Regions from separate parts of the Bacillus sp. WC2507 genome, predicted to be linked through region 2. Evidence: riboswitches for the same ligand, from Rfam matches in the RefSeq annotation. Region 2 holds a riboswitch; the other holds the start of a gene.
The links. Region 2 has a riboswitch for FMN ahead of ribD (bifunctional diaminohydroxyphosphoribosylaminopyrimidine deaminase/5-amino-6-(5-phosphoribosylamino)uracil reductase RibD). Riboswitches for the same ligand answer to the same signal wherever they lie in the genome.

Region 1: linked by a shared signal. The riboswitch ahead of ACUN28_RS21975 (ECF transporter S component) and the one ahead of ribD (bifunctional diaminohydroxyphosphoribosylaminopyrimidine deaminase/5-amino-6-(5-phosphoribosylamino)uracil reductase RibD) in region 2 are both predicted to bind FMN.

The regions. Positions count from the first base shown of each region.
Region 1 is NZ_JBQXPN010000001.1:4,168,669-4,176,519, reverse strand. It holds gene resE (sensor histidine kinase ResE) at 1-623, shown strand, start outside; gene ACUN28_RS21990 (cob(I)yrinic acid a,c-diamide adenosyltransferase) at 751-1,332, shown strand; gene ACUN28_RS21985 (peptidoglycan DD-metalloendopeptidase family protein) at 1,417-2,031, shown strand; gene ACUN28_RS21980 (hypothetical protein) at 2,061-2,747, opposite strand; FMN riboswitch at 2,994-3,133, shown strand; gene ACUN28_RS21975 (ECF transporter S component) at 3,296-3,874, shown strand; gene ACUN28_RS21970 (ferredoxin) at 4,155-4,403, opposite strand; gene ACUN28_RS21965 (helix-turn-helix domain-containing protein) at 4,702-5,763, shown strand; gene ACUN28_RS21960 (RecQ family ATP-dependent DNA helicase) at 5,753-7,282, shown strand; gene ACUN28_RS21955 (CPBP family intramembrane glutamic endopeptidase) at 7,282-7,845, shown strand.
Region 2 is NZ_JBQXPN010000001.1:1,593,512-1,601,362, reverse strand. It holds gene ACUN28_RS08630 (Na+/H+ antiporter family protein) at 1-1,204, shown strand, start outside; gene ACUN28_RS08625 (LacI family DNA-binding transcriptional regulator) at 1,228-2,091, opposite strand; gene ACUN28_RS08620 (GNAT family N-acetyltransferase) at 2,191-2,673, opposite strand; gene ACUN28_RS08615 (alpha/beta hydrolase) at 2,755-3,678, shown strand; gene ACUN28_RS08610 (DUF2552 family protein) at 3,690-3,935, opposite strand; gene ACUN28_RS08605 (CDGSH iron-sulfur domain-containing protein) at 4,224-4,430, shown strand; FMN riboswitch at 4,621-4,764, shown strand; gene ribD (bifunctional diaminohydroxyphosphoribosylaminopyrimidine deaminase/5-amino-6-(5-phosphoribosylamino)uracil reductase RibD) at 5,072-6,157, shown strand; gene ribE (riboflavin synthase subunit alpha) at 6,139-6,783, shown strand; gene ribBA (bifunctional 3,4-dihydroxy-2-butanone 4-phosphate synthase/GTP cyclohydrolase II) at 6,796-7,851, shown strand, end outside.

The DNA of each region.
Region 1 (7,851 bases), 2.6 Mb from region 2:
GGTATAGTGAAGCGATTTTAGATGATATTGTGCAAACGAAAGAAGAAATTAATGAGTTTGTTCAAATCATTTATGATGAATCCGTTCGTCTAGGTAAACTTGTAAATGAATTATTAGATTTAGCACGTATGGAAAGCGGTAATGTAGAGTTACATATAGGTGAAGTTGATATTCATCCTTTCGTTGAAAAAATAGGTCGTAAATTCCAAGGAATTGCAAAGGATAAAGAAGTCGCATTAACGGTTGATTTCCAAAATCCAATTGAGCAATACCCGTTTGATGCAGATCGTATGGAACAAGTATTGACGAATTTAATTGATAACGCAATTCGTCATACGAATGCAGGCGGACATGTAACGCTTGTAATTGATACGAAAAATAATGGGCTTATTTTTGAAGTGCAAGATTCGGGTGCCGGCATTCCAGAAGAAGATATTCCATTTTTATTTGATCGTTTCTACAAAGCTGATAAAGCAAGGACACGTGGAAAAAAAGGTGGAACAGGACTCGGACTTGCGATTGCAAAAAATATTGTGCAAGGCCATGATGGCAAAATTACTGTTTCAAGTGTTGTTGGAGAGGGAACTACATTCTCTGTATATTTACCAAATCGTATAATTTAGATATATGTTTTTAAAGTTGATAATACATAAAGTTCTACTGTTTTTTATTTTTTTGTAAATAAATAATAGTAGAACTTTTTTTCTATCGTAGTCGAATGAAGAATAATAAGAGGGGTGTCGTGAAGCGATGAAATTATACACAAAAACAGGAGATAAAGGGATAACAAGTGTAATAGGCGGCAGAGTGGATAAAGATGATATCCGAGTTGAAGCATATGGCACGATAGATGAGGCGAATTCTCATATTGGATATGCGATGACGAAGCTACAAGGCGGGTCTTTTGGAGATATTTACAATGAACTTGAAAATATTCAACACGAACTATTTGATTGCGGGGGAGACTTGGCGATAGTAGAGGGGAAAATTTCTTATAAAGTAAAGATCGAAATGGTCGAAAGCTTAGAAAGAAGGATTGATTCGTATATAGAAGAAGCACCGCCGTTAGAGCGCTTTATTTTACCAGGTGGAAGTGAGTCGGCAGCAGCTATTCATATTGCACGTACAGTTGTAAGGCGGGCAGAACGATGTATCGTGTCTTTACAAAAAGAAGGGGAAATAAATGAAGTTGTTCTAAAGTATGTAAATAGATTATCTGATTATTTGTTTGCAGTAGCTAGAGTAATAAACGCTCGATTACAAGTAAAAGATGTGGAGTATAATCGCAGTGCAATCGTTTTTCGTGATAAAAAAGAAAAGGAAGTGGAGTGATTCACTTTCTTTTTTTGTATACTTTTTTCTGTAATATACCAAAATAGAGAAGGTATGGTGTTAATTAGAAAACGGAGGATATATATGAAAGTGTTAAAATGTGGCGTCATGTTATTGACAGTACTGTTTTTATCTCAATTACATGTGTACGCAGATGGAAATCGATGGACATGGCCTGTTGAAGGGCAGATAAGTGATTATTTTGGGACAAGGCATGGAAAACACTACGGTATAGATATAGCGGCACCGATCGGCGCGCCTGTGGCAGCTATTCAAGAGGGGAAGGTAACAAAGTCTTATTATTCAAGTAGTTATGGAAACGTTGTATTTATTAAACATGGAGAATATGAGGCTGTGTATGCACATTTAAATAAGAGATATGTAGTTCAAGGGGATAATATTTCAAAAGGAAAAATAATTGGAGAAGTAGGAAATACGGGAGAATCGCGAGGTGCACACTTACATTTAGAAGTTCATCAAGGCAGATGGACGATGGCGAAAAAGAATGCAATGAATCCATTGCTTGTTTTAAATGAACAAAGAAATGAAGTCGTTTCCTCATCGTTATATGTCGTGCAAAAAGGGGACACTTTAGTTAGTATTGCCCGGAAATTTAGTATGACAGTTAAGGAAATTAAAGAAAAAAACGGCTTGCAGCAAGAGCTGATTTATCAAAATCAACAATTATACGTAAAGTGAAAAAAAGAGCTAGTTTAACTAGCTCTTTTTTACCAAAAAATAAAGACACATATAAATCCAGAAATAGCTAAGTAGCTATATAAGTAAAATACTTTTGTTCTTGTTTTTTCGTTTGTTCGAAACAGTACAATAGTCGGTTCAATTAAACCGATTGTCAAACAAAGTAAACCAAGAAGCATACAGCCGATTGAAATGGAGTACAAGGCGATTTGTGGTGCTTGAAATGGAATCATCCATTTTAATAAAAATGCAATAAGTGCAGTGTAGCAAATGCTGCCGATGTATTTATTCAACGGTGCATTAGAACGGAAACCTGGAAGTTTTTTTAAGAAAGAGCGGGAAACAACTTCAGTTTGTAAAGATGTATGCTCTTCGATTATCTTTTGAGCTTCTTTTCCTTTTTGAAAAAGGGATAATATCCAGTTCCGCTCACCTTGAAAAATAAATTGAGAAGTTGTTAAATAATGATCCACCTTCACTTTATTCCAATTCTTCCACGGATGACGCTCACACAATTTTAATTTACTCTCTGTTTTTTTATCATACTGATAAATACTGATGCCATCTTCGTCGAAAGCAGCATAGTATGTCTCTCTTGAGAATGTGCCTAAATCAATTGGACAGTAGAAAAGTAATTCTTTTTTCAAATAAAAGTATTCTTTTCTTAAGTTTTTTTTCATTGTTTCTCGAATAGAGTGTCTCTTTTCTTTCTTCATGACATTTCCTCCATAATCCAGAAAATGTTCTTATCTTAACAATTCAACATCTTATCACTTTTAATTATATATGACTAGGGGATTCATAGGAGAAATGCCGAATTGTAAAAAAACTGGGGTGTATTGTAAAATATAGTGATTGGTTTTTGATTATATAAAATTAATAACTTATTTTTAATAAGTTACACTTTTTTTGTTCACAATACAATCGTGTTGTTGTATAATGAAGTGGAAAATAGAATATCGGTCTATCTTCGGGGCAGGGTGAAAATCCCGACCGGCGGTGATGAACTATATGTGATTTTGTTCTAAGCCCGCGAGCCGTTAAGGCAGGATTTGGTGTGATTCCAAAGCCGACAGTACAGTCTGGATGGGAGAAGATGGAGGTTCAAGCGTTCAAAAAAGATATGAATTTGAACGTCTGTTTGATGTGCCTTAAATTCTCCCTTTGTGTAAAACACAAAGGGTTTTTTCGTTCTATGAAAAAGTAGGCATAGCAGAACCTTTCCACTTTCCATGAGATGATCGATGGAAAAGGAGAGAGAAAGATGAAACAAAAAAACAGTGTAGTGCAGATGGTGAGTGTAGCAATGCTAAGTAGTATTGCATATTTACTGATGATGTTGGATTTCCCGTTCCCAGGGCTTCCGCCATTTTTAAAAATTGATTTTAGTGATGTACCAGCTCTAATTGCTGCGATTATTTTCGGGCCAGTTGCAGGGATAATTGTAGAGGCGATAAAGAATATTTTACATTACGGGATTCAAGGGAGTTTAACGGGAGTGCCAGTTGGAGAAATTGCTAACTTTATTGCAGGATGTTTATTTATTGGACCGGCAGCTTTCTTATTTAGGAAGTATCGTACTGTTAAGAGCTTAACGACAGGATTAATGCTAGGGACAATTACAATGGCGCTCATTATGAGTGTATTAAATTACATCATTATATTCCCAGCTTACACTTGGTTTTTAAATTCACCAGCTATGTCTAGCGAGGCTATAAGAACAACGGTTGTAACGGCAATCTTACCATTTAATTTGATTAAAGGAATTGTTGTGACAATTGTATTTGTAGCGTTATTCTCACGCCTGAAAGTATGGGTGTTTGCAAAAATGAAAAATGCATAAAATATAAAGTGAAACTTTAATCAGTGGGGGTTTTGTTCCTCTCCCGCTGATTATCATTCCTCACCAATCGGGCCTTTACGGGCAGCCCGACCTTCACCTAACTTCTTTGTTTTCGTTGAATTTTGAGGTGGGGGTCTTACGGCCTGGCAAATAGCGGGGTAAAATAAAACCATTAGTAGTATGGAACTACTAATGGTTTTTTATTAAGGAGAATGAAAATAAAAAAAACAAAAAATACCCCTCTAATTAATGAGGGGTATTTTTTGAAGTTAATAAAAGACTATTCGAATTTTAAAGCATCGCCGTCGAATGATTCGTCAGCAACTTTAATTGAGTCAGTTGGACAACCTTCGAATGCATCCATCATATCTTCAACTAATACATCTGGAATTTCAACGATACCTTGGTTATCGTCTAACGTTACAAATGCAATACCTTCATCATCATAATCATAAATGTCTGGTGCAGCAGCGCCGCAAGCACCACATGCGATACAAGTATCTTTATCAACGATTGTATATTTTGCCATCTTTTTTCCCTCCTGATAATATGTATGTGAAAAGCTCGCCATAAAAATTATAATCTTATTGTAAAACGGTTTTTAAAACTTTTCAACATAAAATTATAATGATAATGCTTATCAATTAGAGTGTCAACTAATTTTTGAATTATGTCATAAGATTTTCAAAATACGTAAATGTTATTTCGTTTGGTACAATAGAATATATACAAGTATATATTGCCGATATGATAAGTTTAATCAGTAACGGTAGACGTTGTAATCATACAAAAAAGCAATTAAGTTAGATTGAAAGGTGGAAGCGGTAATGCAACTACAATATACTTTATTGTATTGTTTAAAACAATTGAATGGTGAAAGGACCGTTTCTTCTATTTATTATTTATTAAAGGGAAAACGTTCTTCGCAAACGTTACAAGATGGAAATATGTTCCGAATTTCTTTTTTGTTTGGAATATATAAATCGTTAAATAGAACTGAATATGATCGTGAAGTTGCAAAGTTGTTGCAAGCAGATTTGATTCAAGAAATACATGAAAATACATATTTGTTAACATCTAAAGGTAAAATGCAGTTACATACATGGGAGGAAGTGTATGCTTTTCCAGCGCATTTACATGGTTTGCACTATGGTGAATTAGGTGAAACATTTTGGAAAAGATTATCATTAATTATTCAAACTATATCTAATTTACAACAGAATAATACGAAGTTTATTCCTATTCAACAAGATACAGAAATAATGGTGTGGGTAAAACGCTTTTTAACAGGTATACCGTATAGGCGAAGTGAATTGGCAAAAAGATTATGGGGAGAAATACATAATCTTCTAGGAAAAGGTAATGCGATAGAAGCGACGATTGTAACATATCGATTAACAGGATATAAACGTATCGGTTATACATTGCAGCAATTAGCGGAAATTACGAAACAAGATATATTCAGGGTGTACTTTTTATTTTGGGGTACAATTCACTTCCTTATACAAGAAGTTCGTGATAAAGAAAATGAATTTCCGCTATTAGCTGAGATTATTTCTTATCCAAATGAGAGAGCTGAACTATTTAGTTTATCAACGAAAAAAACATATAATTTTTGGAGACAAGGGCGCTCTTTAGATGAAATAGCGACAATTAGAAATTTAAAGGTTGCAACGATAGAAGATCATTTTGTTGAAATTGCATTGCGAGAGAAAGATTTTTCTATCGAGATGTTTATGGAAAAAGACAAAATAGATAAAGTAACAAAAGTAATTGATGCATTACAAACACGTAAGTTGCGTGAGTTGAAACAAGCGGTTGGAGAAGATATCTCCTATTTTGAGGTCCGTCTTGTATTGGCACGGATGGAGGGTATAAATGAAACTTGAGGAATATTTATATAGGTGGTTTGGATATTCTGAATTTCGTCCAGGTCAAAAAGGGGTAATTACAGATTTATTGGAAGGAAAAGATGTTATAGCGATGCTTCCGACTGGAAGAGGGAAGTCTATGTGCTATCAACTTCCAGGGCTAATACAAGAAGGAACCGTGCTTGTTGTATCACCATTATTATCTTTGATGGAAGATCAGGTTACACAATTAAAGTATGTTGTGAAAAACCGAGTGATAGCATTTAATAGTTTTCGGACAGTATATGAAAAAAGAGAAGCGATGAAAAAATTAGCTTCATATAAATTTATTTTTGTTTCACCAGAGATGTTGCAGTCGGAATTGTTAATAAGAGAATTGAAGAAAGTTCATATTTCATTATTTGTTGTGGATGAGGCTCATTGTATTTCGCAATGGGGTTATGATTTTAGACCAGACTATAAAAAACTAAATGTAGTCATTGAGAATATCGGGTCTCCTGCGGTGCTAGCATTAACGGCAACAGCGACGAAAGATGTACTTCGAGATATAGCAGAGAGTTTGAGTTTAAAGAATGTTGCGCAGCATGTATACTCTATTGATCGTCCAAATATTGCAATGGAAGTACAATTTGTGGAGACGATAGAAGAGAAGAAAGAAGCGCTTTTGGACCAGGTGATGTATTTACAAGGGCCAGGGATTGTATATTGTTCAAGCAGAGCGTGGACAGAACGTTTGACGGAATATTTAAGAGGAAAAGGCGTGACAGGTGTCGCTTTTTATCATGGCGGTATGGAACATGAAGAGCGTATGTTAATTCAACAGCAATTTATGAATGACCAGTTGCAGCTTGTAATATGCACAAGTGCTTTTGGTATGGGAGTAAATAAGTCGAATACGAGATATATTATTCATTTCCATTATCCGACTAATATAGCTTCTTATTTACAAGAAATTGGAAGGGCTGGAAGAGATGGTGAACCGAGTATAGCTATCTTACTATGTAGTCCGTTAGATCACGATTTGCCAATTTCAATAATTGAAGATGAATTGCCACGTCAGTCGCAAATACAATTTTTATTTTCTTTACTACAAGAAAGAATGTTTCAAACGAAAGAATTACCAATAGAAGAGGTAGAAGAAATTTGTTATAATGCAGCAAGATTTAATGAACAATATTGGCGTTTCATCCGCTATCATCTCGAACAGCTTGGAATCATACAACAGCGAAAATTAAAATTGGAGAGCTTGTCAGATGAAATTATGAACAGATTAATAGCTGAAGTAGAAATAAGGCTGCGTAATAAATATAGTGAGCTAGAAAACATGAAATCATGGATACAAGTGAAAGGATGTAGACGTGAATATTTGCTGCAACAGTTCGGTTATAGAAAAGAGAACGAGTTAAAAAATTGCTGTGACTATTGTAGTATTACAAAAACAGATTATAAAAAAAGACAAGCGCAACAATCGGATTTCGACTATAATTGGGAAACAGAGTTACAAAAGCTTTTCGGTCTAGAAAAGATGGGGGAATGATGAACATTCAAAGGCATAATATTGAAGATATGAGTCCGAAAGAAATAAGGCTGAATCTGTATATCACACAGTTCATTATTATCGGTATCGGCTGTTTACTAGCGTATATATTATTCCGAGATATAAAATCGGTGTATAGTCTGTGGAAATGGGAACCGGTGTCTATACTTATAATAGGTGGCTTATTAGCAATTGGTATTGTGTTATTAGATTATGTTGCAATGCGAGTATTTCCAGAGTCTTGGTTTGATGATGGTGGTATTAACGATAGGATGTTTCAAGGAATGTCAGTTATGCATCTACTCGCTATTACGTTCATTATCGGTTTTGCAGAAGAATTTTTATTTAGAGGTGTAGTGCAGACGCACTTTGGAATTGTAATAGCGAGTTTAGTATTTGCAGTGTTACATATTCGGTATATAAAAAAGCCATTTTTGTTTTGTTTCGTCTGTTTCATTAGTTTTGTCTTTGGTTATGTATTTGAATGGACAGGAAATTTGTTTATAACAATCTTTGCACACTTTCTTGTTGATTTTATAATGGGACTCCAATTAAGAAAATAAATGGAA
Region 2 (7,851 bases):
TATTTCAGAAACTATTAATACTTTTACAACTGGTCTTGGTAACAGTGCTCCAATCGCTTTAAGTTATGCAATGCTTGGCGGTTTCGCTATTTCCCTTTCCAAAACAGGACTTCCAGATGCCATGATTCAAACTGCATTAAAATGGATTGGCAATGAACAAGACACGAAAAAACAAGTTTATTCTAAAATACTTATTTTATTCATCATTTTAACGATGGCTTGTTTCTCACAAAATGTGATTCCTGTTCATATCGCTTTCATCCCCATCTTAATTCCAGCACTTTTAAAAGTATTAAATGAGCTGAAAGTGGATCGCAGACTTGTTACATGTATTATTACATTCGGATTGATTACTCCTTATATGTGGATTCCAGCAGGGTTCGGAAAAATTTATCATGATGTATTGCAAACAAATGCTGCGCAAAGCGGTCTTACATTTGATGTCGCGCTTATTCCAAAAGCAATGACTATTCCAGCAATCGGTATGATTATCGGATTATGTGTAGCGGTATTCATTACGTACCGAAAACCTCGTACGTATGAAACAGAACAAATTCATACTACTGCAAATGAAATCGTTCCCTATACAAAACGGAGCATTACTTTCGGATTATTATCTATCATAGCCACATTAACTGTTCAATTAGCAACAGAATCAATGATTTTCGGTGCTTTAGCGGGGATTATCGTTTTATCAGTAAGTGGTAGTCTACCACTTAAAGAAGCAGATGCGATATTAACAAGCGGAATGCGTATGATGTCCTTTATCGGTTTTGTTATGATTGCTGCCGCTGGATTTGGCGCTGTTCTTCGAAAAACAGGACATGTTGAATCTCTCGTGCAAACGAGTGCACATATAATCGGAAATAACAAACCACTCGCTGCATTTCTTATGCTTATTATTGGACTTCTCGTTACGATGGGAATTGGTTCATCCTTTTCAACCATTCCTATCTTAACAACAATTTTTGTACCTCTTTGCATGCAGCTTGGATTTAGTCCAATGGCCACAATTGCAATTATCGGTACAGCCGGAGCGCTAGGTGATGCCGGATCTCCAGCGTCAGATAGTACACTTGGACCAACATCAGGTTTAAATGCTGATGGTCAACACCATCATATATGGGATACATGTGTACCGACTTTTCTGCATTATAATATACCGTTACTTATATTCGGCTTTATTGCCGCAATTACATTATAAAAGGTGCGTTTTATACGCACCTTTTACTTTTTTATTTTTCCTTTTAATTGTTGAAAAGCTATTTTCCCATTATCTTCGACATAGCTTTCAATTGCCGGTAGTGATGGAGCTATCCATTCACACTCCATACTCCCATTCGGCCCAATAATTTTCAATTTATCTGGTATATGTATATTTAGAAATCTCGCTGACCGAATTAACTCAATAGCAATCTGATCACTTGAGGCTACAATTCCATCTATATACGGATTTTTTTGCAATAATGTAATAAACTGTTTATTCGTATACCCTTGTACACATACTTCTCGATAAGAGATTCCTTCCTCCCAAACAGCGTCTAAAAATCCTGATATGTGCTCTTCCATTTCTTCACTATCTTCTCCCTCATCGAAATAAGCAAGAAAGTGACAGCCTTTCTCTTTTAATACAGAAACCGCCCTTTGTCCACTTTCATAATGATTTGCATAGGATTTTTTTTCATCAATCACAACAAACGGAAGTGAAATTTCTCCTATACTTTTAAAGACTGATCTTGTCACAATAACACCTGCAACGTTATTTTCTTTCAACATATGTATGTATCTATCTTTATTCTCTATATTACAAACAATGATTTGATATCCTTCTTTATACGCTATTTCCTCAATACAATGTAGCAAAGTGATGTTTGATAGGTCATATAAATTATCTACAAGTAATGCAATTATCGTTGAATTTTGTTTAAACAATGGCTTTGTTGCACTATTTGGCCTATAACGTAATTCCTCAATTGCTTCCTTTACTTGTTTTACTGTGTCCTCATGAACGTATCCTTTTTCATTAATAACTCGTGAAACGGTTGCGACTGAAACACCTGCCAATTTTGCAACATCACGTATAGTTGCCACATCGTCACCCCTTAATATGGTAATAGATTACAATTTTACGGTAACCTAAATTACAATTTTCGTCAAGATTAATAACTTATATTTCTGGAAATTGTTACATCAATTCGTTAAGTGATACCCCAACTGAATTTCATGTACAATTGGAATATTATCATATCCGATACGTGGAATTTCTTTCTTTATTTTTCGCGCCTCTTCCACTGCATTCACATATAAATTGGTCATCATAAAGTTCCGTTTTTGGTAAAAGCGTAAAGCGTTCATATTATCATTTGTTGTAATGAGCCATACCTCCTTGCACTGTTTCTCTTTTGCAACTTGTAATACACAGTCCACAAGTTTCGTCCCTATTCCTTTTCTTTCTTCAAAGCTATCTAACGATACAATTTCGCACATATTTCCGGTTATTTCATACGTTATGATTCCGATTATTCTGTCATCTAAGAGCGCAACAAATCCTGGCAATTCTTCTAACTGATGCCCCTTACCACGTGAAACCATCAATGAACTCCCCCAGTTCTCACACATGAACATTCGAATTGTTTCTTTCATCGCTGGCGTAATTTTTTGTATATGCACCATTTCCTATTTCTCCCCTTTTCTATCATTGTGATACAATGTAAGTGTATCACATGTAACGGTATTTGGAGGATGAGGTAAAGTATGAAACGTTTTTTTGCAGCATTGTTTACTATACTAGGTGCAATAACTGCCCTTGGGATTTTCTTTACAAATAAAGTGATGTACTTAAAGAAAAAAACAGAGGAAGAAGTACTCGAAAGAGAAACGAAAAAACATTTTCGTATAGAGGATTTTGATGCTCTTCATAAAGAAGAAATTCATATTCCTTCGCAATTTGGATATGATCTTCACGGATATTACATTCCTGCTGGTCATTCCAATAAGTTTATGATTTTTTGTCACGGCGTAACTGTAAATAAAATGAACTCTGTAAAATATGCAAGGTTATTTTTAAACAGAGGATATAATGTCGTTATTTATGATCATCGTCGTCATGGTAAAACTGGCGGAAAAACAACAAGCTATGGATACTATGAAAAACATGATTTAAAATCTGTAGTTGACTGGCTAAAAAGTCGTTTTGGAACAAATATAACACTCGGTATTCATGGTGAATCTATGGGCGCTGCAACACTTCTTCAATATGCAGGACTTGTAGAAGATGGTGCTGATTTCTATATTGCAGATTGTCCTTTTTCTGATTTCTACGGGCAATTACAACACCGTTTAAAGGTTGAATTCCATTTACCTAAATGGCCTTTATTACCTTTAGCAAATGCTTTTTTAAAAGTACGTGACGGTTATACGATTCGTGAAGTTTCACCAATCGATTGTATAAAAAACATTCAAAATCCCGTCCTCTTTATTCATAGTAAAGATGATGATTATATTTTAGCTGATATGACGAAAGCACTATATGAAGCAAAAGAAAACAATAAACAACTTTATATTGCAGAACGCGGCGCACACGCTTGCTCTTATAATGAAAATAAAGAAGAGTATGAAGCAGCCGTTGATCAATTTTTAAAATCATATGTAAAAGAAACAAAAAACAGGCTTGCATAAGCCTGTTTTTTTTATTGCGCTAAAACGTCTGTAACTTGTTCCATGTTTTCAGAAATCCATTGCACTGCTTCATCCAGTGTTGGAAATTCTGTCGTTTGAAATGTTACTTCATCTTGAAGTAACCAAACATCCTTTGCCTCTTGCCCTACACCTGCAATGGACCAATGTAACAAACTATATGGATGATTATCATTCAAAAATGATGCCCACGTGCGCTCATTTGCAATGTTTCGTAATGTATGTAATTGTTTATCCATCTCTCGTCACCTTACTCTAGTCAGTTATAAAAAACATTATAACACTCTCTTCTCTTTCAAACAAAGTGCTCTTTTTGCCCCGCTATTTGCGGGCAGTAAAACTCCCACCTCAAAATTCGGCTGAAACAAAGAAGTTAGGTGGGAGATTAACTGCCCCTAAAAGCCCGATTGGTTCAACTAATAATCAGCGGGGGATACCTCCCCCATTGATTAAAGTTTCACTTTATATTGTCAAGCACTTCTCTTGATTATATGATGGAATTAAGCGTTTGGGAAGGAGGGATAACGTTGGCAAAAGTACAAATTAAAGTAAATGATAATGGCTCTTTTCGCGTTACAGGGGACGTGGAATTAGTCGATTCACAAGGGAATGTATTCCCAGCAAAACCGGCATTTTCTTTATGCCGTTGTGGTTTATCAAAAAATATGCCTTATTGCGATGCTTCGCATAAAGGTAAATTCGAGTCTGTTGTTAGAGCACCAGAGGCAGAATAATTTAACATGTGACATGCACATTTTTTTGTGCATGTTTTTTCTTTTTAGTAACTCCGTTATATCCCTTCTCCTTACAACATTTCTAATACTTTTGTCTCCATTCCAGCCTACATATATTTTCACACAATTCTTCACATTCGAATATTTTTTTCTAGCCTTTTATTTTTTTTGTGCTATAATTTGAGCAAACAACATCCTTCGGGGTCGGGTGAAATTCCCAACCGGCGGTGATGAAGTGCAAACTTCTAAGTCCGTGACCCGTTTTCAACTTGAAAACGGTGGATCTAGTGAAACTCTAGGGCCGACAGTATAGTCTGGATGGGAGAAGGATATGTTTCTAGTTTTTTATATAGTGAATACACTTTTATTTCAGTATGCATATTTTTAAAGGTTCATTTTGATTCTTTATATATGTTTAGTTTTCTATACTCATTTTTTTATACTGAAATAAAAAGAGACAACTAGCGTTTGAAAAATTCGATATTTTGCTAGGCTTTTTCCTTATGCAGAAATATCAATTATCGTTAGGTTTCTTTCCTATGCTTTCGTATTCAAACTATATTTCTAGAAATCACGTCTCCCAAACCCCAAGGATATTAAATCCTTGGGGTTTTTTGATTTTTTTAGGAGAGGTGAAGAGAATGACAGATCAAGAATATATGAGGATTGCCTTGCAGTTAGCAGAAGGGACATCTGGGCAAACAAGCCCAAATCCTATGGTTGGTGCTGTTGTTATAAAAGATGGAAACATCGTCGGTATGGGCGCCCATTTACGTGCTGGTGAAGGACACGCAGAAGTTCACGCCCTTCATATGGCTGGTGAGAAGGCAAAAGGAGCTACCGTTTATGTAACTCTTGAACCTTGTAGCCATTTTGGAAAAACACCACCTTGCTGTGAATTGCTCATCAAAAAAGGAGTCAAACGGGTTGTAATTGCTACTCTTGATTGCAATCCTCTCGTTTCTGGTAATGGAAAAAGGAGATTAGAAGAAGCTGGTATCGAAGTAACTACCGGTGTTCTTGAAGCAGAAGCAGTTTTATTAAATCGTTACTTTTTTCACTACATGAAAACGAAACGCCCATTTGTAACAATAAAAACAGCGATGAGCTTAGATGGAAAAACAGCAACTGTAACTGGTGAAAGTAAGTGGATTACAGGGGAAGAAGCACGAGCTGATGTTCACCAATATCGCCATACACATGATGCGATTCTCGTTGGAGTGAATACGGTTATCGCTGATAATCCACATTTAACGACAAGAATTCCAAATGGGGGGAAACATCCTATTCGCGTTATTTTAGATAACCATTTACGAACGCCACCATCTTCTCATGTCATAACAGATGGTTTAGCACCGACATGGATTATTGTCGGTAAGGATGTAAATAAAGAGAAAATAGCTTCTTATGAATCTGAAAATATAGCTATTTTCCAAATGAAAACGAAGCAAATTGAAATCCAAGATCTCTTACACTTACTTGGCGAAAAACAAATCCTTTCTCTTTTCGTCGAAGGTGGTCAAACAGTTCATGCGAGTTTCTTACAAACAAAGTATTTCAATGAAATTGTGACTTATATAAGCCCAAAATTAATTGGCGGAAATGGTTTTTCAAAATTACAAGATGCACTTTCCTTGGAAATTCAAGAGATGAAACAAATTGGCGATGATATAAAAATCGTTGCGAATGCCCGAAGTGAGGTGACGGAATGTTTACAGGAATTGTAGAAGAATTAGGAACGATTGCAAACATGCAACAAAGCGGAGAATCGATGAAGTTAACGATCCATGCAAATAAAATTTTATCAGATGTTCACTTAGGTGACAGTATCGCGGTTAACGGTATTTGCTTAACTGTAACGAGTTTCACAACAACTTCATTCACAGTGGATGCAATGCCCGAAACGATGCAATCAACATCCCTTCGCATGCTTAAACCGCACTGTAAAGTAAATTTAGAGCGAGCAATGGCTGCAAACGGACGATTCGGTGGACATTTCGTTTCAGGACATATCGATGGCATCGGAACGATATTAAACAAAAAACAACATTATAATGCCCTCTATTACAAAATAGCTATTTCTGATGAATTGCTACGCTATTGTTTGCATAAAGGGTCCGTCGCTGTTGATGGAACGAGTTTAACAATATTTGATATAGACGAATCTTCCATTACAATTTCACTCATCCCGCACACAGTAAGTGAATCTGTTATCGGAGAAAAGAATGCCGGTGACATCGTAAACATTGAGTGTGACATGATTGGTAAATACATCGAACGCTTTATTTCTAAACCTGTAAAACGAACAGGTTCAATGAGCGAAAGCTTTTTACAAGAAAACGGATTTCTATAAGGGGGAAGCATGATGTTTCATCGTATTGAAGAAGCTCTAGAAGATTTAAAACAAGGAAAAGTCGTTATTGTATGTGATGATGAAAACCGTGAAAATGAAGGCGATTTTATCGCTTTAGCAGAGTATATTACGCCAGAAACAATTAACTTTATGATTACACATGGACGTGGTCTCGTTTGTGTACCGATTACGGAAGGGTACGCAGAACGTCTACAATTAGAACCAATGGTAGCTCATAATACAGATTCGCATCATACTGCATTTACAGTGAGTATTGATCATGTTTCTACAACAACAGGGATTAGTGCCCACGAACGTGCAACTACGATACAAGAATTATTAAATCCTGCATCAAAAGGTGCTGATTTCAATCGTCCTGGACATATCTTTCCATTAATTGCGAAAGAAGGCGGTGTCCTGCGCCGTGCTGGTCATACAGAAGCTGCTGTCGATTTAGCACAGCTTTGCGGAGCAGAACCAGCTGGAGTTATTTGCGAAATTATTAATGAGGACGGTACGATGGCACGCGTACCTGATTTAATACAGTGCGCAAAACAATTTGATATAAAAATGATTACAATAGAAGATTTAATTGCTTATCGCCGCCACCATGAAACATTAGTGACGCGAGAAGTGGAAATTACATTACCTACAGATTTCGGTACTTTCCATGCAATTGGCTATTCTAATTCATTGGATTCGAAAGAGCATATCGCACTCGTAAAAGGTGATATTTCAACAGGAGAGCCTGTACTTGTACGCGTTCATTCAGAATGTTTAACAGGAGATGTATTTGGCTCGTGCCGCTGTGATTGCGGACCACAACTCCATGCTGCACTGGCTCAAATTGAGCGTGAAGGCAAAGGCGTTCTTCTTTATATGAGACAAGAAGGACGAGGTATTGGGCTTCTTAATAAGCTTCGCGCTTATAAGTTACAAGAAGAAGGCTTCGATACTGTAGAAGCAAATGAAAAGCTTGGATTCCCAGCTGATTTGCGTGATTACGGTATTGGCGCTCAAATTTTAAAAGATTTAGGTTTACAACATTTACGATTATTAACGAATAAC